Regions from separate parts of the Plantactinospora sp. BC1 genome, predicted to be linked through region 2. Evidence: riboswitches for the same ligand, from Rfam matches in the RefSeq annotation. Region 2 holds a riboswitch; the other holds the start of a gene.
The links. A riboswitch is a leader RNA that binds a small molecule or an ion and turns the genes downstream of it on or off. The one in region 2 is predicted to bind ZMP and ZTP.
Positions count from the first base shown of each region.

Region 1: another riboswitch for ZMP and ZTP. It lies ahead of C6361_RS19675 (bifunctional 5,10-methylenetetrahydrofolate dehydrogenase/5,10-methenyltetrahydrofolate cyclohydrolase); the one in region 2 lies ahead of C6361_RS03655 (glycine hydroxymethyltransferase).

Region 1 covers NZ_CP028158.1:4,502,810-4,512,707, forward strand. Annotated here, with positions in the region: gene C6361_RS19640 (glucose 1-dehydrogenase) at 1-234, shown strand, start outside; gene C6361_RS19645 (DUF427 domain-containing protein) at 263-1,030, shown strand; gene C6361_RS19650 (DUF1622 domain-containing protein) at 1,041-1,469, shown strand; gene C6361_RS19655 (hypothetical protein) at 1,466-1,801, shown strand; gene C6361_RS19660 (endo-1,4-beta-xylanase) at 1,798-2,958, opposite strand; gene C6361_RS19665 (ABC transporter substrate-binding protein) at 3,174-4,625, opposite strand; gene C6361_RS19670 (RNA polymerase sigma factor) at 4,618-5,121, opposite strand; gene C6361_RS19675 (bifunctional 5,10-methylenetetrahydrofolate dehydrogenase/5,10-methenyltetrahydrofolate cyclohydrolase) at 5,178-6,101, opposite strand; ZMP/ZTP riboswitch at 6,126-6,213, opposite strand; gene C6361_RS19680 (DUF4230 domain-containing protein) at 6,383-7,204, shown strand; gene C6361_RS19685 (hypothetical protein) at 7,201-8,097, shown strand; gene C6361_RS19690 (PspC domain-containing protein) at 8,119-8,325, opposite strand; gene C6361_RS19695 (L-serine ammonia-lyase) at 8,634-9,898, shown strand, end outside.
Region 2 covers NZ_CP028158.1:865,019-874,916, reverse strand. Annotated here, with positions in the region: gene C6361_RS03680 (excinuclease ABC subunit UvrA) at 1-2,391, opposite strand, end outside; gene C6361_RS03675 (VOC family protein) at 2,463-2,873, opposite strand; gene C6361_RS03670 (helix-turn-helix transcriptional regulator) at 2,879-3,328, opposite strand; gene C6361_RS03665 (SDR family oxidoreductase) at 3,452-4,180, opposite strand; gene C6361_RS03660 (hypothetical protein) at 4,424-5,143, shown strand; ZMP/ZTP riboswitch at 5,180-5,270, shown strand; gene C6361_RS03655 (glycine hydroxymethyltransferase) at 5,290-6,750, shown strand; gene C6361_RS03650 (VOC family protein) at 6,890-7,303, opposite strand; gene C6361_RS03645 (siderophore-interacting protein) at 7,467-8,369, opposite strand; gene cydB (cytochrome d ubiquinol oxidase subunit II) at 8,538-9,533, opposite strand; gene C6361_RS03635 (cytochrome ubiquinol oxidase subunit I) at 9,629-9,898, opposite strand, start outside.

The DNA.
Region 1 (9,898 bases), 3.6 Mb from region 2:
AACGTCAACAACATCGGACCGGGCATGGTGCTCACCCCGTTCAACCAGCGGGCGATCGACGACCCGAAGTACCTGGAGGAGCAGGTGCAGAGCATCCCGTTCAAGCGGGCCGCGGAGCCGGTCGAAATCGGTCGGCTCGCGGTCTTCCTGGCCAGCTCCGACGCCGACTACGTCACCGGGTCGACGTACTTCATGGACGGCGGCCTGATGCAGAACCAGGGTCAGGGGGCCTGACCAGACAGCGAAGCCGGAAGGAGAAGCCGTGTCCCGCTATCCACACACGATCGTCCCGATCGACCACGTCGAACCCTGTGGCCGGCGGATCCGCGCCCTGCTCAACGGCGAGTGGGTGTTCGACACGAGCAACGCCCGGTACGTCTGGGAGGAGCCGCACTATCCGCACTACTACATCCCGCTCGCCGACGTACGCCAGGAGCTGCTGGTCGACGAGCAGGACGTCCAGCAGTACCCCGCGGGTACCGCCCGGCAGTACGGCCTCCGGGTGGGCGAGCGCTACCACCCGGGCTGCATACGGGTGCACACCGACAGGTCCGTCGACGGGCTGGCCGACATGGTGCGCTTTCAGTGGGACGCCCTGGACACCTGGTTCGAGGAGGACGAGGAGATCTTCCTGCACCCGCGCGACCCGTACACCCGGGTGGACGCGCTGCGGTCGACCCGGCGGGTACGGGTCGAGATCGACGGCGAGGTGCTGGCCGAGTCGGGCTCGCCGGTGCTGGTCTTCGAGACGGGCGTGCCCACCCGCTACTACCTGAACCGGGCCGAGGTGGACCTCGGCCGGCTGATCCCCACCGAGACCGTGACCGCCTGCCCCTACAAGGGCCGGACCAGCAACTACTGGTCGGTCCGGATCGGCGACACCACGCACAACGACGTGGCCTGGGCGTACGACTTCCCCAGCCACCTGATGCAGCCGATCGCCGGGATGGTGGCGTTCTTCAACGAGAAGGCCGACATCTTCGTCAACGGTGAGGCGGTGCCCCGGCCGAACACCCGCTGGTCGCGGTAGGGCCACCGGGTTGCCCGAGGAGCTGCTGGCCCGCGTCGTCCAGGTGCTGGTCACCGTCGTCGAGGCGGTGGGGGCGGCAGTGATCTTCGTCGGCGCCGTCTGGACCGCCGGCCGGTTCGTGGTGGCCGGGATCCGTCACCGGTCGGCCGCGGTCTTCACCCCGATCCGGCTGTCGCTGGGCCGGTTCCTCACCCTGGGGCTGGAGTTCCAGCTCGCCGCCGACATCCTGCGTACCGCCGTCTCGCCGACCTTCGGACAGCTCGGCCGGCTGGCCGCGATCGCCACCATCCGGACGGCGCTGAACTATTTCCTCGGCCGGGAGATCCGGCAGGAACAGCGGCAGCTCGGCACCTCGGACGGCCCGCCGGCCGACCGGAGCGGACCGGCCGCCGGCGCCCCGTCCGCCGACCCGGCCGGCGAGGGGGACGGACGGCGGTGAGAAATCTGGGCACCCTGCTCACCGCGCTCGCCCTGCTGGCGGCCGTGGTGACCCTGCTGACCACCCGGTCCTGGCGTACGGCGCTGCGGGTGCTGCTCGACCTGCTGGTGGCGGCCGGCCTGATCCGGCTGGCCACCCTGGAGAGCTGGACCGATCTCGCCGGTGCCGCGATCGTCATCGCGCTCCGTCAGCTCGTCTCGGCGGCCCTGCTCGGCTCCGGCCGGCCCGGCGACGGGGCCGGACCGGCCGGAGCCCGGGTGGTGGTGGGATGGTCGAGGGTGAGGTGGCCGGGAACGGGTACGGGCCGGACCCGTTCCCGACCGACCTCCTAGAAGCCGCGCCTGCTGTTCGGGTCCGAGGCGACGGCGAGTACCTGCTGGAGACCCCGGTAGGCGGCCTTGGGCTGGAGGTTCTCGTCCAGCGGGGTGGCCGAGCCCTGGCCCTCGAAGAAGCCGGGAACCCAGGAGTACTTGTCGGTGAAGCCCCACACCGTGAACATCACGCAGCGCGGGGTGAGCAGGCAGGCCTGGAGCAGGGTGTTGAAGCTACCCACCTGACCGGCCTCCTTGTAGGTGTCGACCGGCAGGAAGAACCGCACGTCGACCTCGGTGAACGCGGTCTCCAGGCCGAGCCTGTCGAAGCGGGCCAGGTTCTGCGGGGCGTCGATCGGCAGCGGGTACTGGAGGTCGAGGTGACCCTGGAAACCCATGCCGTGCAGCGGCACCCGCTGCTTGCGGAGCTGCTTGGCCAGCTCGTAGTAGGCGGTGCTCTTCGGGTTGATGTTGTCGATCGCGTAGTCGTTGAGGAAGAGCTTGGCCCTCGGGTCGGCGGCGTGCGCCCAGCGCAGCGCGTCGGCGATGTAGTTCGGGCCGAGGTGCTGGCGGAAGATGGTGTCCCGGAGCACCGGGGCGTCGCCGTCGGTGAACGCCTCGTTGACCACGTCCCAGGCCCGGACCTTGCCCCGGAAGTGCTTCACCACGGTGGTGATGTGGTTGCGCACGATCTCACGCAGCTCGGCGGAGTCGATCGAGCCGTCGGCGACGCCGTCGGTCAGCCAGGCGGGGGCCTGACTGTGCCAGAGCAGCGTGTGGCCGTGCACCTTCTGTCCGTTGCGCCGGGCGAACTCGATCAGCTCGTCGGCCGGGCCCCAGTTGTACTGGCCCCGGGTCGGCTCCAGCTCGGCCCACTTCATGACGTTCTCGGCGGTGACCGCGGAGAACTCCCGGGCCGCCCGCTCCCGGTACGGCGCGTCGGTGGCCAGCGCGTTCATGTCGATCGCGGTACCGATGCCCAGGCCGTGTTTCCTGGCCAGTACCCGCAGCGGAAGGTCCGTGGACGTCCCACCGGGTACGTGTGCGGCGGAGCCGCCCTTGGTCGCAACGGCGTTGATCGGCGCCTGGGTCGGGGCGGCGGTGGCGGTCGACGGCCCGACCGTGTAGAGGGCGCCGGCCGCGAGCACGCCGACCAGGGCTATCCGAAGTTTTCTCATCGAAGCAAGGCCTCCAGGGTGTGGTTCTCCGTCAGCCGCCGGTCGGAACCGGCGGGGAGCGGCGCGCAGGGGACGGATGCGCGTCGATCGCTACCCGAACGCGGTTCGGGTACAAATTTGCTGCCGGGCACACTGTCGGAGATCCGACACTCTGGAGGGTCGGCTCGGTCTTGCTAGAAGATCGTCAGCGGTGGTAGAGGACGGGAGGGTCGTGCTCAGCCGGCCTCCGCCATCGCCACCGCGAACTGCTCCGGGGTCAGCTTCCCCTGGAACAGTCGGCGCAGGTTGTCGAGGAGCACCGTCGCCGCCGCCGGCTCCAACGCCTGGTCCCAGGCCAGCCCGTACGACGGGGCCCGGGTCACCAGCTCGTGCACCGAGGTGGCGAACTCGGCGTGCCGGGTGCCCCGCAGCCGCTGCGCCGCATCCGTCACCGGCGGCACCTCGCCGTCGGCGATCAGGGCGTCCAGATAGTCGTCCGACGCCACGGACCGGACGAACTCCAGCGCCGCCTCCGGGTGCCGGCTGCCGGCGACCACCGAGAAGTAGTGGGTCGGCACCCCGACCAGGTCGGCCGGGTCCCCGGCCCCGCCGGAGACCGCCGGGAAGGGCACGAAACCCAGGTCGCCGGTGGCCATGAAGTCCGGGTTCCGGGCGAGCTGGGTCGGATACTCCCAGGTACCCATGAGCTGCATCGCGGCCCGCCCGCTGGCCAACCGCCCGGACGCGTCGCCGTCGTCGTAGGCGACGGAGGCGAAGTCGGCACCGAAGGCGCCCCGCTCGACGAGGGCCCGTACCTCCCGCAGCGCCTGCGTCACCGCCGGCTTCGACCAGGCGCCGGGACGGCCGGCGACGATGTCGGCGGTGGTACCCGGACCGCCGATCCGCTCGGCGAGGTACATCACCCACATCAGCTCGGTCCAGCCCTGGGCACCGCCCAGCGAGATCGGGGTGATGCCGCGCGCCTTGAACGTCTCCACCAGGGAAAGCAGCTCGGCGTAACTGCCCGGCGGCCGTACGCCGGCGTCGGCGAAGACACCCCTGTGGTAGAAGAGCACCACCGGGTGGGTACCGCCCATCGGGATGCCGTACTGCCGACCGTCCACCACCCCGCCGGCCAGCGTGCTGGGCAGGAACCGGCCGGCCACCCCCGGCTCGTCCCGCAGCGCGGTCAGGTCGACGAGCATCCCGTCCCGGGCCAGCCCGGCCAGGCTCGCCCCGCCCCAGGTGGCGAAGACGTCCGGCCCCTCCGACGAGCCGATCCCGGTACGCAGCTTCTGCTTGTACTCCTCGTTGCCGAAGGTGACGAGGTCCACGTCGACCCCGGGGCCCTGGTTGTGCCGGTCCACCAGTTTCCGCAGCGCGGGTTCGTCGCCCGGCTGGGTGATCGCCCAGACCCGGATCGTCCCGGACGCCCCGTCGGCGGGCGGCGGCACCGACGGCACCGTCCGGGTCAGCTGCGCCCCGGTGAGGGTCACCGCCAGCACCAGGACCGCCGTCGCCAGGCTGGCCAGCCCGGCCCGCTGCCGACGCCTGCGCCGGTAGCGCCGGCGGATCGTGGTGATCGCCTCCGGATCGGCCGCCGGCAGGGCGTGCTGTGCCTGGGTCAGGGTGGCGGCCAGCTCCCGGTCGAGCCGCCCGTCGTCCACCGGACCTACCTCGTCAACCACGTCCGCTCCGAATCGTCGAGTCGGCGGGCGCCAGGTGCGCCCGTAGCACGCGCTTGGCCCTCGCGTACCTGCTGGAAACCGTGCCCGGAGGCTCGTCGCAGATCCCGGCGATCTCGCTGAACGTGTAGCGGTACAGCACGTGCAGCACCACGACCGTCCGTTCCGCCTTGCCGAGCTGCTGCAACGCCTGCCACAGCGCGCCGTTGCCCACCGCCGTCGCGGCCGGATCGTCGGACCGGTGGTCGACGTCGTCGGTAAGCACCTCACGACGCCACCGCCGCCACCGGCTCACGTTGCGGGTCACGATGACCTGCCGGGCGTACGCCTCGGGATTCTGCCCGGCCTTCGGCCACCGCTGCCAGACCTCGACCACCGCGATCTGGGCCAGGTCGTCCGCCTCGGCCGCGCTGCCGCTGATCAGGTACGCGAACCGCCGCAAAGCGTCCAGCCGGGCCCGAGCGAACTCCTCGGCGTCGCTGAACGCACCGTGGGCCACAGGCTCCTCCTCCGGGCTCCTAACGCTGGCCGCCGTCGATTCGCTGCACCTCGAACCTAGCGGTCCCGGTGTCCCGGATCACCTGCCGAGGCGGTGCTCCGCCGCTCGGCGAGTTCGACGGCGTTGCGGAACAGCATCGCCACGGTGGTCGGGCCGACCCCGCCGACCCGGGGCGTGATCGCCCCGGCGACCGAGGCGCACGACTCGTCGAGGTCCGGCAGCAGCCGGCGTCCGGCGTAACGGACCCCGCCGCCGATCGCGACCGCGCCGGGCCGCAGGTGCTCCGGCCGCACGATCCCGGGTACGCCCACCGCGGCGACCACGATGTCGGCCCGCCGGGTGTGCCGCTCCCAGCCGGGTACCCCGCTGTGCACCACGGTCACCGCCGCGTCGGCGGTGGGCCGCTTCTGCCCGAGCAGCAGCGACAGCGGCCGGCCCAGGGTCGTACCCCGGCCGAGGATCACCACGTCGCGGCCGGCGACCGGGATGTCGTGGAAGGCGAGCAGCGCCTCGATCCCGGCCGGGGTGCACGGGACCGGGCCGGGCAGCCCGGCGGCGAGCCGGCCCAGGCTCTCCGGGTGCAGCCCGTCGACGTCCTTGGCCGGATCGATCGCGGCGATCGCCGCCTGGTAGTCGAGGTGGCCGACGGGGTGCTGCACCAGGATGGCGTGCACCGCCGGGTCCTCGTTGAACTCGCGGATCGCCCGGAGCAGGTCCGCCTGGCCGGCGGTGCCGGGCAGGTGGGTGTGCGGCGACGCGAAGCCGAGGTCGGCGGCGCGTTGCTGCTTCATCCGGATGTAGCCGGCGCTGGCGGAGTCGTCGCCGACCAGGATCGTCGCCAGGCTCGGCACGACACCGGCGCGGCGCAGCGCGGCGACCCGGGCGGCGACGTCGGCGAGGACCGCCTCGGCGACGGGGCCGCCGGGCAGCAGCCGGGCGGTGCGTACCTCGGCGTCGGTGGGGGTCTCGGAGACGGTCACGGGGCTTCCTCTCGACGTGGAAAGCCCCGGCGCCCAGGCGTACGGCGACGGAGTCGAGCCCGGCGGTCGCTTCCCGGTGGTGCTCCACCCGACGCCAGTCACCACCGCCACGCCGAGCCTACCTCCGGGCCCGCCACCATCGGCGGTCGTGCTCGGCTGCCGCCGTCGCGAGCTGGGCAGACGTGAGCCCGGCCCGCGTCCCTCCGGCTCGACTCGCGGGTGTCGTACCGGAGTCGTACCGTTTTCTCCAGGTGCTCCTTCGACAAGGACGGTGAGGGCGGATGTCCCGAGAAGGCGATGTCAACCAGCCCACGCGTGAGTTTCCCGGCTATGCGAAGGGGCAGGCCACGCCCCCCGGCCCGGTCGATCCCTGGTCCGACGGCACGGCGCACGAGGACACCCGGCCGTTCGACGCCGACGAGCCCCGGCCGGAGCGGTCCGATCCGGAGCCGACCGGCGGCGGCCGGTGGGGTCGCGGCGTCTTCGTCCTGGTGGGCATCATCGGCGTGGTCGCCGTACTGGTGCTCGGGGTGCAGGTCAGCGGGATCCTGCCGGACTGGCGCAACCCGTTCGCCAAGGAGCAGACCGACCGCAGCCAGCCGCCGCTGCTCAAGTCGATCCAGGACCTCAGCCGCTACGTGGCGGCGGAGGGGAACTTCGAGGTCGTCGTCGACCTGGAGAACAACCGGAAGTACGTCCCGGAGTTCCTGCTCGGCGAGCGCACCCTCTTCGTCGGGGCCGGCACCGTCGACGCGTACGTCGACTTCGGAACGCTCCGCGACGACGCGGTGGTCGTCTCCGCGGACGGGAAGTCGGTGGAGATCAAGCTGCCGGCACCGCAGCTCGGCGAGGTCAACCTCGACCTGGAGCGGAGTTACGTCTTCGCCGAGAAGCGCGGCATCCTCAACCAGCTCGGCGAGGTCTTCGGCGGCGACCCGAACCGGCAGCGCGAGGTCTATCTCAAGGCCGAGCAGAAGATCGCCGAGTCGGCCAAGAGCAGCGGGCTCGGCGAGCGCGCCCAGGAGAACACCCGGAAGATGCTGGACCAACTGCTCCGGTCGCTCGGCTACGAGCGGGTGACCGTCAGCTACGTCCAGCCGTGACCGTCGCCGCCCTGGGCACGCTGGCGGCACCGTCGGCCGACGAGCCGCCGATGCTGTTCGGGGCGGCGATCTGGTCCATCCTGGTGATGGCGGTGGTGTTCGTCGCCAACCTGGTCGTACACCTGCTGCGGGACTGGTTCGGCCCCCTCGACCGGCTGGTCGAGGGGGCCCGGCAGGACGTCTACCTCGACCACGTCCGGGGGCCGGCCGCCGCCGTGCTCGTCGCGGCCACCAGCGGGTACGGCATCAACATCGTCACCGGGGACGCCGACTCCCTGCTCGGCTACCTCGGCCTGCTGATGGCGCTGCCCCTGCCGCTGGCCATGGTCGTCTGGGCCGGTGTCCGGGCGGTACGCCAGGCCGACTTCGAGCGGGTGTGGCCGCCGGAGTCGATCCCGGTCGACGACCGGGTGAAGGTGCGTCACGTGCTCCGGCGGGTACGGGCCGAGGCGGAAGGGCTCGCCGGGATGCCGGCCGGTGAGCTGGACCGACTCGGCCGGCTGTTGACCCGGCTCTCCGAGGAGACGGTGCCGGCGCTGCACGCCCGGCGGGACCGTGACCTGCGGCAATGGCTGCGCGACCATCCCGTCGTCGCGGTCGGGGTCGCGGTCTGGAGCGGGCTCACCGTCGTCGCCGTCGGGGTCGCCCTGGCGTCCCGGTACGACGGGTCGTGGCGGCTCGCCGGGGTCCTCGCCGGGTTCGCGGCGGTGGTCCTCGGCCTCCAGGGCGGGCTGCTGACCGTACTGCGCCGACGGAGCCGTTACCGGTCGGCTCTGCTCGCCGACGAGGTGGAGCAGACCGCCGGGGCCATCCGGCGGCGCATCACGGAACAGCGGCTGGGCCTGGGCACCGGGTCGGGCGCTCTGCCCGGCCGGCAGCACCGGCGGGGCTGACCGCCCGGCCCGTACCGCAGGTCAGTGCGCGGCGACGTAGTGGCGGTCCTCGTTCGGCATGATGATCCAGAGCGCCAGGTAGACGATCACCTGGGTGCCGGGCAGCAGCAGCGAGAGGATGAAGAGCAGCCGCACCATTCCGGCGGACATGCCGAAGCGGCGGGCCAGCCCGGCGCAGACTCCGGCGATCATGCGGTTGTCTCGGGGGCGGGTGAGCTTGCGGCTCATCGACGTCTCCTCTGATAGCGGTGGAACGGGCGGCTGATTCCACGGTAGGAACGGGAGGTCGGGCCGCCCTCGGTCTCCAGACGGATCCGGACACCGCGTACCCGTAGGTACTTACCCGGGCGGGGCCGGCGGACACCCGGGTCCGGTGTCGGGCACCCGGACCGATCTGCTCCGGCGGCCGTCCCGCGCCTGCCGGGCCGGGGCCGGGTAGGCTCGCGGACCGGCAGCTCAGGGGCGATGCTTGGGGGTAGCCCCGGCGACCGCCCCGGGGCCAGGGCCGGCAACGGGGCCGGCCGGGAGGAGTTTCGATGATCAGCGCCTTCGACCTGTTCACGGTCGGGATCGGGCCGTCCAGCTCGCACACCGTCGGCCCGATGCGGGCCGCCCGGACCTTCGCGACCGGGCTCAAGGCCGACGGGTTGCTCGCGGAGACGGCCAGGGTGCGGGCGGAACTCTTCGGCTCGCTCGGTGCCACCGGGCACGGGCACGGCAGTGGGCCGGCGGTACTGCTGGGGCTGCTCGGGGAGGCGCCGGAGACGGTCGACCCGGACCGGGTCCCCGAGACGGTGGCCGGGATCCGGGCCAGCGGCCGGTTGGCCGTACTCGGTGCGCACGAGGTCGACTTCGACGCCGACCGGGACCTGGTGCTGCACCGCCGCCGGTCGTTGCCGTTCCATCCGAACGGGATGACCTTCACCGCGTACGACCCGGCGGGTGCACCGCTGCGGGCCCGCACCTACTACTCGGTGGGTGGCGGGTTCGTGGTGGACGAGAACGCGACCGGCGCGGACCGGATCAAGCCGGACAGCACCCGGGTCCGGTACCCGTTCAGCACCGGCGCCGAGCTGCTGGCCCTGACCGCCGAGACCGGGCTGCCGATCAGCGGGATCATGCTCGCCAACGAGCGGGCGTGGCGCAGCGAGTCGGAGATCCGCGCCGGCCTGCTGGAGATCTGGCGGGTGATGCGGGAGTGCGTGGACCGGGGCAGCCGGCGGGACGGGACGCTGCCGGGCGGGCTGCGGGTCCGGCGCCGCGCCGCCGAGTTGCGCCGGGGCCTGGAGGCGGATCCCGGTTCGGCCGACCCGTTGCGGGTGATGGACTGGGTGACGCTCTTCGCGCTCGCGGTCAACGAGGAGAACGCGGCCGGCGGCCGGGTGGTGACCGCCCCGACGAACGGCGCGGCCGGGATCATCCCGGCGGTGCTGCACTACTACACCCGGTTCGTGCCGGGGGCGTCCGAGGAGGGCGTACTCCGCTTCCTGCTCGCCGCCGCCGCGATCGGGGTGCTGTTCAAGGAGAACGCCTCGATCTCCGGTGCCGAGGTCGGCTGCCAGGGCGAGGTCGGGTCCGCCTGCTCGATGGCGGCGGCCGGGCTGGCCGAGGCGCTGGGCGGTACCCCGGCCCAGGTGGAGAACGCCGCCGAGATCGGCATGGAGCACAACCTCGGGCTGACCTGCGATCCGGTCGGTGGCCTGGTGCAGATTCCCTGCATCGAGCGGAACGCGGTGGCCAGCATCAAGGCGATCACGGCCGCGCGGCTGGCGCTGCGGGGTGACGGGGAGCACGCCGTCTC
Region 2 (9,898 bases):
GCCGGTCTGCGCGTCGCCGTGGCCGACGTACGCGGCCAGGTGCTCGCCGGTGAGGGTGGATCGGGCGGCGACGAGGTCGGCGGGCGTGCCCTCGAAGACGATCGTGCCGCCGTCGTGCCCGGCTCCGGGGCCGAGATCGATGATCCAGTCGGCGTGCGCCATCACCGCCTGGTGGTGCTCGACGACGATGACCGACTTGCCGGAGTCGACGAGCCGGTCGAGCAGGCCGAGGAGCTGTTCGACGTCGGCGAGGTGCAGTCCGGCGGTCGGCTCGTCGAGGACGTAGACGCCGCCCTTCTCGGCCATGTGGGTGGCCAGCTTGAGGCGCTGCCGTTCACCGCCGGAGAGGGTGGTGAGCGGCTGGCCGAGGCTGAGATAGCCGAGCCCGACGTCGGCGAGGCGGCGCAGGATGGCGTGTGCGGCCGGGGTGCGTCCCTCGCCGGTGCCGAAGAACTCCTCGGCCTCGGTGACGGACATCGCGAGCACCTGGCTGATGTCGCGGCCGCCGAGGCGGTATTCCAGTACGGATGCCTCGAAGCGCTTTCCCTCGCAGTCCTCGCAGGTGGTGGCGACGCTGGCCATCATCGCCAGGTCGGTGTAGATGACGCCGGCGCCGTTGCAGGTGGGGCAGGCGCCTTCGGAGTTGGCGCTGAACAGTGCCGGTTTCACGCCGTTGGCCTTGGCGAACGCCTTGCGGATGGGCTCGAGCAGTCCGGTGTAGGTGGCCGGGTTGCTTCGGCGTGAGCCGCGGATCCCGCCCTGGTCGATCGAGACCACGCCGGCGCCGGCCGGGATCGACCCGTGTACGAGGGAGCTCTTGCCGGAGCCGGCGACGCCGGTGACGACGACGAGTACTCCGAGTGGGATGTCGACGTCGACGTCGCGGAGGTTGTTGGCGGTCGCGCCGCGGATTTCGAGCGTGCCGGTGGGTTTGCGTACGGTCTTCTTGAGGGCGGCCCGGTCGCCGAGGTGTCGACCGGTGATGGTGCCGCTGGCGCGCAGTCCTTCGACGGTGCCTTCGAAGCAGACGGTGCCGCCGGCCGTACCGGCGCCGGGGCCGAGGTCGACGACGTGGTCGGCGATGGCGATCGTCTCGGGTTTGTGTTCGACGACGAGTACGGTGTTGCCCTTGTCCCGGAGTCGGAGCAGGAGGTCGTTCATCCGCTGTACGTCGTGTGGGTGCAGCCCGATGGTGGGTTCGTCGAAGACGTAGGTGACGTCGGTGAGCGAGGAGCCGAGGTGGCGGATCATCTTGGTGCGTTGTGCCTCGCCGCCGGAGAGGGTGCCCGAGGGGCGGTCGAGGGAGAGGTAGCCGAGCCCGATCTCGACGAAGGAGTCGAGGGTCTGGCCCAGCGAGGCGAGCAGGGGTGCCACCGATGGTTCGTCGAGTTCGCGGACCCATTCGGCGAGGTCGCTGATCTGCATGGCGCAGGCTTCGGCGATGTTGACGCCCTTGATCCGGGAGGATCGGGCTCCCTCGCTGAGGCGGGTACCGCCGCAGTCGGGGCAGGTGGTGAAGGTGACGGCGCGGTCGACGAATGCCCGGATGTGCGGTTGCATCGCCTCGCGGTCCTTGGACAGGAACGACTTTTGGATCTTGGGGATCAGTCCCTCGTAGGTGAGGTTGGCGCCCTCGACCTTCACCTTGGTCGGTTCCCGGTAGAGGAAGTCGCGCATCTCCTGCTTGGTGAACTCGCGGATCGGCTTGTTCGGGTCGAGGAAGCCGGATTCGGCGTAGGTGCGCACGGTCCACCAGCTGTCCGACTTCCAGCCGGGGATGGTGAACGCGCCTTCGGCGATCGACTTGGAGTCGTCGTAGAGCTGGGTGAGGTCGATGTCGGAGATCCGGCCGCGGCCTTCGCAGCGCGGGCACATGCCGCCGGTACGGTTGTAGGTTGCCTTGCTGGTCTTGCCGGCGATCGTGATCGCGCCGGCGGCCCGGACGGAGGCGACGTTGAAGGAGAAGGCGCTGGGTGGGCCGATGTGCGGCTCGCCCAGTCGGCTGAAGAGGATCCGCAGCATCGCGTTGGCGTCGGTGGCGGTGCCGACCGTGGAGCGGGGGTCGGCGCCCATCCGCTCCTGGTCGACGATGATCGCGGTGGTCAGGCCGTCGAGTACGTCGACCTCCGGGCGGGCCAGGGTCGGCATGAAGCCCTGTACGAAGGTGCTGTAGGTCTCGTTGATCATCCGCTGCGACTCGGCGGCGATCGTGCCGAACACCAGCGAGCTCTTGCCCGAGCCGGAGACGCCGGTGAAGACCGTCAGCCGGCGCTTCGGGATCTCGACGCTGACGTCCTTGAGGTTGTTCTCGCGGGCGCCGTGTACCCGGATCAGGTCGTGGCTGTCGGCGGCGTGCGGCGCCGGGGACCCGGTGTCCGTGCTCGTGGCCATGCTTGTCGTGTCTCCATCTTCCGGTTGGGGTCGCCTTCGCGGGGACCATGTGGTTTCGGGTGCCGGGCGGGTCAGCCGAGCTGGTTGATCCGGATCAGGTTGCCGGCGGGGTCGCGGAAGGCGCAGTCGCGGATGCCGTACGGCTGGTCGGTCGGCTCCTGGACGACGTCGGCGCCGCTGGCCTGTAGCCGGTCGAAGACGCCGTCGAGGTCGTGGGTGGCCAGGGTGATGGCGGTGTAGGTGCCCTTGGCGATCAGTTCGAGGATGGTCCGGCGCTCGTCGTCGGTGATGCCGGGGTCGGCGGCCGGCGGGTGCAGGACGATGGAGGTTTCCGGCTGCTTGGCGGGACCGACGGTGATCCAGCGCATTCCGGCGTATCCGACGTCGTTGCGGACCTCGAAGCCGAGGGTGTCGCGGTAGAAGGCGAGGGCGGCGTCCGGGTCGGTGTGCGGGAGGAAGGCGGCGTGAATGTTGATGTCCATGGCCGTCACGCTAGTTGCGGCTCGTCGGCCCGCGCTTCTCGATTCCTGATCGGTCTGGTCACCTGTTTGGTGATGCAGGGTGGCATCTCCGCTGTCGACTGGGCGGTCTGGGCCCGGTAGGTGCTCGGCGGTACGCCGACCAGTTCGGTGAAGCGGGTGCTGAAGGTGCCCAGTGAGGAGCATCCGACCGCGAAACAGACTTCGGTGACGCTGAGGTCGCCGCGCCGCAGCAGTGCCATGGCGCGTTCGATGCGCCGGGTCATCAGGTACGAGTATGGTGACTCACCGTAGGCGGCTCGGAACTGGCGGCTGAGGTGGCCGGCGGACATGTTCACGCCACGGGCGAGCGCTTCGACGTCGAGCGGCTGCGCGTACTCCCGGTCGATCCGGTCCCGGACCCGGCGCAGCCGGACGAGGTCGCGCAGGCGTTGCTCCTCGGCGAGTGTGCTGCTCACCTGCGAGATGCTGCCACGACCTGCCGAAATTGCCTAGCCGCCCCTCCCTGGCGTGCCGGCCCTGCCCCGTGGGGCGGGTGCCGCCCGGCGGGGAGGCCGTGGCTGGTGCCACCCGGCGGGGTGTCACATGCCGCCGGCGACCCGGAGTACCGCGCCGGTGGTGTAGGAGGCGCCGTCGCCGAGCAGCCAGACGATCGCGGCGGCGACCTCGTCGGCCCGGCCGGCGCGGCCGAGTGGTATCCGGCCGGCGACCCGCTGGGCCCGGTCGGGTACCCCGGAGATGATGTGGATCTCGGTGTCGATGGTGCCGGGTGAGACGGCGTTGACCCGGATTCCCCGGGGGGCGAGTTCCTTGGCGAGTCCGACGGTGAGGGTGTCGGTGGCGGCCTTGACGGCGGCGTAGTGCACGTATTCGCCGGGGCTGCCGAGGGTGGCGGCGGCCGAGGAGACGTTGACGATCGCCGCGCCGGACGGGAACCGGCGGGCGGCCTGCTGGGCGCAGAGGATGTAGCCGATGAGGTTGACGTCGACGACGCGGCGCAGGTCGGTGACGGTCAGTTCTTCGAACGGGCCGATCGGGCTGGTCACGCCGGCGTTGTTGACCAGGCCGGTGGGTTCGCCGAGTTTCGCGGCCTCGTCGAAGAGTCGTACCACCTGGTCGGGGTCGGTGGTGTCGGCGCGGACGGCCAGGCCCCGGCGTCCGGCGGCGGTGACGTCGCGGAGTACGGCGTCGGCGGCGTCGGCGTCGCGCCGGTAGCAGAAGACGACGTCGTGTCCGGCGGCGGCGAGTTGTCGTACGGTCGCGGCGCCGATTCCGCGGCCGCCGCCGGTCACCACCGTCAGCGGAGTCATGGGCCTCTCCCCTCGGTTGTCGCAGCCCCCGGCCGCCGGGTCCGGGCCGGGGCTCGTCGCGGATCGTTCGCGCGGGTCCGGTAGCTGGCGATCCTGCCAGGTGTCGGTGCGGCGGGTCGGTCGGGGCGGATCGTGTCCCGGGCTCTGGTTTTGTTGATCTCGGAACGGTGTGTCCGTCTCGACGTTGTCGGGTGGGCCTGGTAGTAAGTCATGAATCAAACAGGTGTACGGAAGAGGGATCCGATGGCTGCCGCGCGTACCGCTCAACAGGGGTTGTCCACCGAGGAGTTGCAGCAGATCAGGGACGCGTTGGCGGCGGGCCGGAAGCCGAAGGTGATGTTCACCGAGGCGGCGGGGCAGATTGCCGGTCAGCTCGGTCAGGTGGTGGAGTTGACCGATCCGGAGGTCTCCGAGGAGTGGGTGGTGGTCCGGTTCGGTCGGGACGAGCTGCCCTTCTCCCCCGGTGATCTGGCTGTCGCGCCGAAGGGTGCGACGCGGCGGGCGCCGGTGAAGCCGGAACCGGAGCCGGAGCCGGTCCCCGAACCAGAGTTCAAGATTGTCAGGGAGCCGGTTCCGGCGCCCCGCGAGGAGGCAACAGTGACCGCAGTGGACACTCCCCCGGCCCGTCCGGCGGACGGCGAGGGTGAGGCGAAGCCGGCCCGGCGGGCGACGAAGGCGGCGAAGCCGAAGGGTCCGGCGGGGTTGACGGTCACCCTGACGTACGCGGACGGCGAGTGGACGCTGGCGGCGACGCAGGGCGCGAAGTCGCTGGCGAAGCCGTACGTGATCAAGCCGGCCGAGGCGTTGAAGATGGTGGCGTTGATCGATGTTCCCGGGGTGCACGAGGCGGTGGAGCAGATCATGGCGGTGGAGCGGCGGGAGGCCGAGCAGCAGGCGGAGAAGTTGCGGGCCGAGTTGGCGGAGATCGAGGCGCGGTTGGCGGAGTTGCGCGACGCGGGTTGATCCTTCGCCGTCCGGGCCGGTCGGGTTGGTAGGCTCGGCCCGGACCGTGACTGGCGTGCTGGGATGGGGTCAACCATCGGGAAGCGGTCCCGTCGAGTGACGTGTGCCGTGCGCCTGGGCCGATTTTCTTCGCCCAGGAGGCTGCCATGGCCAATCAGGTCTTTCCGGTCGGCACGAGTTCCACCGAGTCCGTCGCGTTTCGCGCGGCGTTGGACGTGGTGCGTGCGGTCGAGCCCCGCGTCGCGGACGCGATCGGTGCGGAACTGGCCGACCAGCGTGAGTCGTTGAAGTTGATCGCTTCGGAGAACTACGCGTCCCCGGCGGTGCTGCTGGCGATGGGTAACTGGTTCAGCGACAAGTACGCGGAGGGCATGGTCGGCCGCCGCTTCTACGCCGGTTGCCGCAACGTCGACACGGTGGAGTCGGTGGCGGCGGAGCATGCCCGGGAGTTGTTCGGGGCCGCGCACGCCTATGTGCAGCCGCATTCGGGGATCGACGCGAACCTGGTGGCGTTCTGGGCGGTGCTGGCGGACCGGGTGGAGTCGCCGGCGTTGCGCCGGGCCGGCGTGCGGCACGTGAACGAGCTGTCCGAGGCGGACTGGGCGGTGTTGCGCCGCGAGTTGGGTGACCAGCGGATGTTGGGCATGTCGTTGGACGCGGGCGGGCACCTGACCCACGGTTTCCGGCCGAACATCTCCGGCAAGATGTTCGACCAGCGTAGTTACGGTACCGATCCGGAGACGGGGTTGCTGGACTACGACGAGGTGCGCCGGATCGCCCGGGAGTTCCGGCCGCTGATCCTGATGGCCGGCTATTCGGCGTATCCGCGGCGGGTGAACTTCCGGCTGATGCGGGAGATCGCCGACGAGGTCGGTGCGACGCTGCTGGTCGACATGGCGCACTTCGCCGGGCTGGTCGCCGGGAAGGTGTTGGTCGGTGACTTCGATCCGGTGCCGTACGCGCATCTGGTGACGACGACGACGCACAAGTCGTTGCGGGGTCCGCGCGGCGGCATGGTGTTGTGTGGTCCGGAGTTGGCCGACCAGGTGGACCGGGGTTGTCCGTTGGTGCTCGGCGGTCCGTTGCCGCATGTGATCGCCGGTAAGGCGGTCGCGTTGGCGGAGGCGCGGCGGCCGGAGTTCGCGGCGTACGCGGGCCGGGTGGTGCAGAACGCGGTCGCGTTGGCGGAGGGGCTGTTGCGTCGGGGGGCGCGGCTGGTAACCGGGGGTACGGACAACCATCTGCTGCTGGTGGACGTGTCGGGGTACGGGCTGACGGGGCGGCAGGCGGAGGCGGCGCTGTTGGACGCCGGCATCGTGACGAACCGGAACTCGGTGCCCCGGGATCCGAACGGTGCCTGGTACACCTCGGGTGTCCGGCTCGGCACGCCCGCGTTGACGACCCGAGGGCTCGGGGTGGCGGAGATGGACGAGGTGGCGGGGCTGCTGCACACGGTGTTGTCGGCGACCCGGCCGGGGGTCGGGCCGGACGGTGCCCCGTCCAAGGCGCGGTACGTGCTGGACGGGGCGGTGGCGCGGCGGGTGGCCGGGCAGGCCGCCGATCTGCTGGCGGACTATCCGCTGTATCCGCTGGTCGACCTGGGCTGACCCGCCACGGGCTGCCCCGGGGAGCCGCCTTCCGGGGTCCTCGGGGCGGTCTGGACGTCAACCGGTTCCTCGGGGCGGTCGGGACGTCACCGGGCCGGGGTGCGGTGCGAGGTGAACCGCACCCCGCTCCGGTCGGCGGCTACTCCGCGTAGGGCTGGTTCTCCCCCAGCGCGCTGTACCCGAGGCTCCAGACGTAGCCGTCCGGGTCGGCGAAGGAGCCGCCGTATCCGCCCCACGGCAGCGGGCCGGCGGGCTTGAGGATGGTGGCGCCGGCCTTCTCCGCCTCCGCCATGATCTCGTCGATCCGGGTCTCGGTACGGACCACGTAGGTGAGAACCAGTCCGCTGAAGCCGCTGCCCTCCGGGCTGGTCCCCACCTGCTCGGCCAGGCCGTCGCGGCCGTAGAAGCCGACGGGCGAGCCGCCGTCCGGGGCGAAGAAGACCGAGACGCCGTAGTCCTGCTCGATCTTCCAGCCGAGACCTTCCGTGTAGAAGCGCTTGGACCGCTCCATGTCCCGGACGGCGAGCAGGATCGAGCTCACATGCGCTTTCATCTCTTGTCCCCTTTTTGCGTTTCTGCTGACGCATCCGTCTATTGCTGACGCATCCGAGGGCCACGGTACGAGCGGCGTCGGGGGCCGCGCTTCTTGAATCCTGATCGGTTCGGGGTGGGCGGGCGTCACCGCGTGCGACGGCCCGGGTCCGGCGGCCGGTGGTTCAGCCGGTCACGGTGGCGGTAGCGGCGTCGGTAGCGGTGGTGGCGGCGTCGGTCTCGGTGTCGGCGAGGCGTTCGCGTGCCTCGGCGAGGTCCTCCTCGGTCGGGTCGTCGTCCTGGGTCAGGTTCCGTCGCCAGTAGCCGGTGAAGTCGATCGACCGTTTCGGCAGGCCCCGGTCGTCGACGAGGTGTCGGCGCAGGGCGCGTACGGTGCCGGCTTCGCCGGCCAGCCAGGCGAGCACGGAACCGGCCGGGAAGGTCGCCGCGCGTACGGCGTCGAGCAGGCGGCTGCCGTGTGCGCTGGGCGGGTCGTCGCGGTGCAGCCAGTGCAGGGTGAGGTCGGCCGGGGTGTCGAGGTGCTGCTCCTCGGCCCGGTCGGGGATCTCGACGAAGGCGTGTGCGCGGGTGCCGGCGGGGAGTGCCTCGACGATGGTGCCGAGCGCCGGGAGCGCCGACTCGTCGCAGGCGAGCAGCATCCAGTCGGTGCTGCCGATCGGGAGGGGGCGGGCGAAGACCGGGGACGGGCCGAACATGCCGAGGGTGTCGCCGGGGGTGGCGCAGGCGGCCCATCGGGTGGCGGGTCCGGCGTGCTCGTGCAGGGTGAAGTCGATGTCGATGAGGTTGCCGTGCGGGTGGTGGGCCCGGATGGTGTAGCTGCGGGTCCAGGGGCGCTCGGGTGCGGGGATGTCGGCGAAGCCGGCGTACCAGCGCCAGAGGTCGGGGTCGGGGTCCGGCAGCCGGGGGCGGCGCTGTCCGGGTCTGGGGAAGTAGAGCTTCACCTGCTGGTCGGGGCCGGCGAGGTGGAGGTCGGCGAGGTCGTCGCCGGTGAAGGTGATCCGGGCCATCCGTGGCGTGATCCGGGCGGTGTCGGCGACCCGGATGTACCGGATCGGGAGCTGTCCCATCGGGGCCTCCGAAGGTTACGAGAGGGCGCTGCCCTGCGCGAGTCTTTCGCTTCAATTGTTTCATTGAAGTCCTTTATGAGACTTTTCCCGCCCGGCACGGGCCGGGGCGCGGGGGAAGTCTCAACTTGCGGGGGCAGCGTGGCGGTGGCCTTCGCGACGGGGAGGAGGTCAGCGTGGGATGTTGGCGACTCCGATCCGCTTGCGGAACACCCAGTAGGTCCAGCCCTGGTAGGCGAGGACGACGGGGGTGAAGAAGGCGGCCACCCAGGTCATCACCTTCAGGGTGTAGGGGCTGGAGGCGGCGTTGTCGATGGTGAGGGTGCCGGCCGGGTCGGTGGTGGAGGGCAGCACGTTCGGGAAGAGTGCCGCGAAGAGGGTGGCGACGGTCAGCCCGATCGCGGCGGCGGTGCCGACGAAGGCCCAGCCCTCCCGGCGTACCCGGGTCGCGGCCAGGGTGCCGGCCAGGGCGAGCGCGGCGGCCACGGCGAGGCCGACGGCGGCCGGGGTGTGCCGGATGGTCAGGCCGACGGCCAGGAACGCGGCGGTGAGGGCGGCGGTCGTGGCGGCGGCCCGGGCGGCGAGCCGGCCGGCCCGGGTGCGGATCTCGCCGCTGGTCTTCAGCGCGAGGAAGACGGCGCCGTGCGTGACGAAGAGCCCCGTCGTGGTCGCCCCGCCGAGCAGGGCGTACGGGTTGAGCAGGTCGAGCAGTCCGCCGGTGTAGTCGTGTCGCGCGTCGAGTGGTACGCCGCGCAGCAGGTTGCCGAGGACGACTCCCCAGATCGCGGCGGGGATCAGGGAGCCGAGGAAGATGGCGAGATCCCAGCGGGCCTTCCAGCCGGCCTCGGGGCGCTTGTGCCGGTACTCGAAGGCGACGCCCCGGAAGATCAGGGCGAGCAGGACGAGCAGCAGCGGCAGGTAGAGGCCGGAGAAGAGGCTGGCGTACCAGCCGGGGAAGGCGGCGAAGAGGGCTCCGGCGGCGGTGATCAGCCAGACCTCGTTGCCGTCCCAGACCGGCCCGATGGTGTTGATCAGCACCCGGCGTTCCCGGTCGTCGCGACCGAGGACGGGCAGCAGGATGCCGACGCCGAAGTCGAAGCCCTCCAGGATGAAGTAGCCGACGAACAGCACGGTGATGAGCAGGAACCAGAAGGTGGGCAGGTCCATCGTGGACTCCGGTCGGATCGGTCGTGGTCGGGATACCGGCGCCGGCGGGGTGGGCCGGGCCGGGGGCCGGTGGGGATCAGCAGGGGCCGGTGGGGTCAGTAGGCGAAGGCGAGCGGGCGGTCCTCGTCGTCGGCGTCGGGTTCGGGTTCGGCCGGTGGTGCGGTGTCCGGCAGGCCGGCCCGGGCGTACCGGATCAGCAGCTTGACCTCGACGATCGCGAGGGTGGCGTAGACCAGGGTGAAGGCGGTGAACGAGGTGAGTACCTCGGCCAGGGAGACGCTGCGGGAGACGCCGTCGCGGGTGAGCATCTCGCCGAAGACGACCCACGGCTGCCGGCCCATCTCGGTGAAGATCCAGCCGAAGCA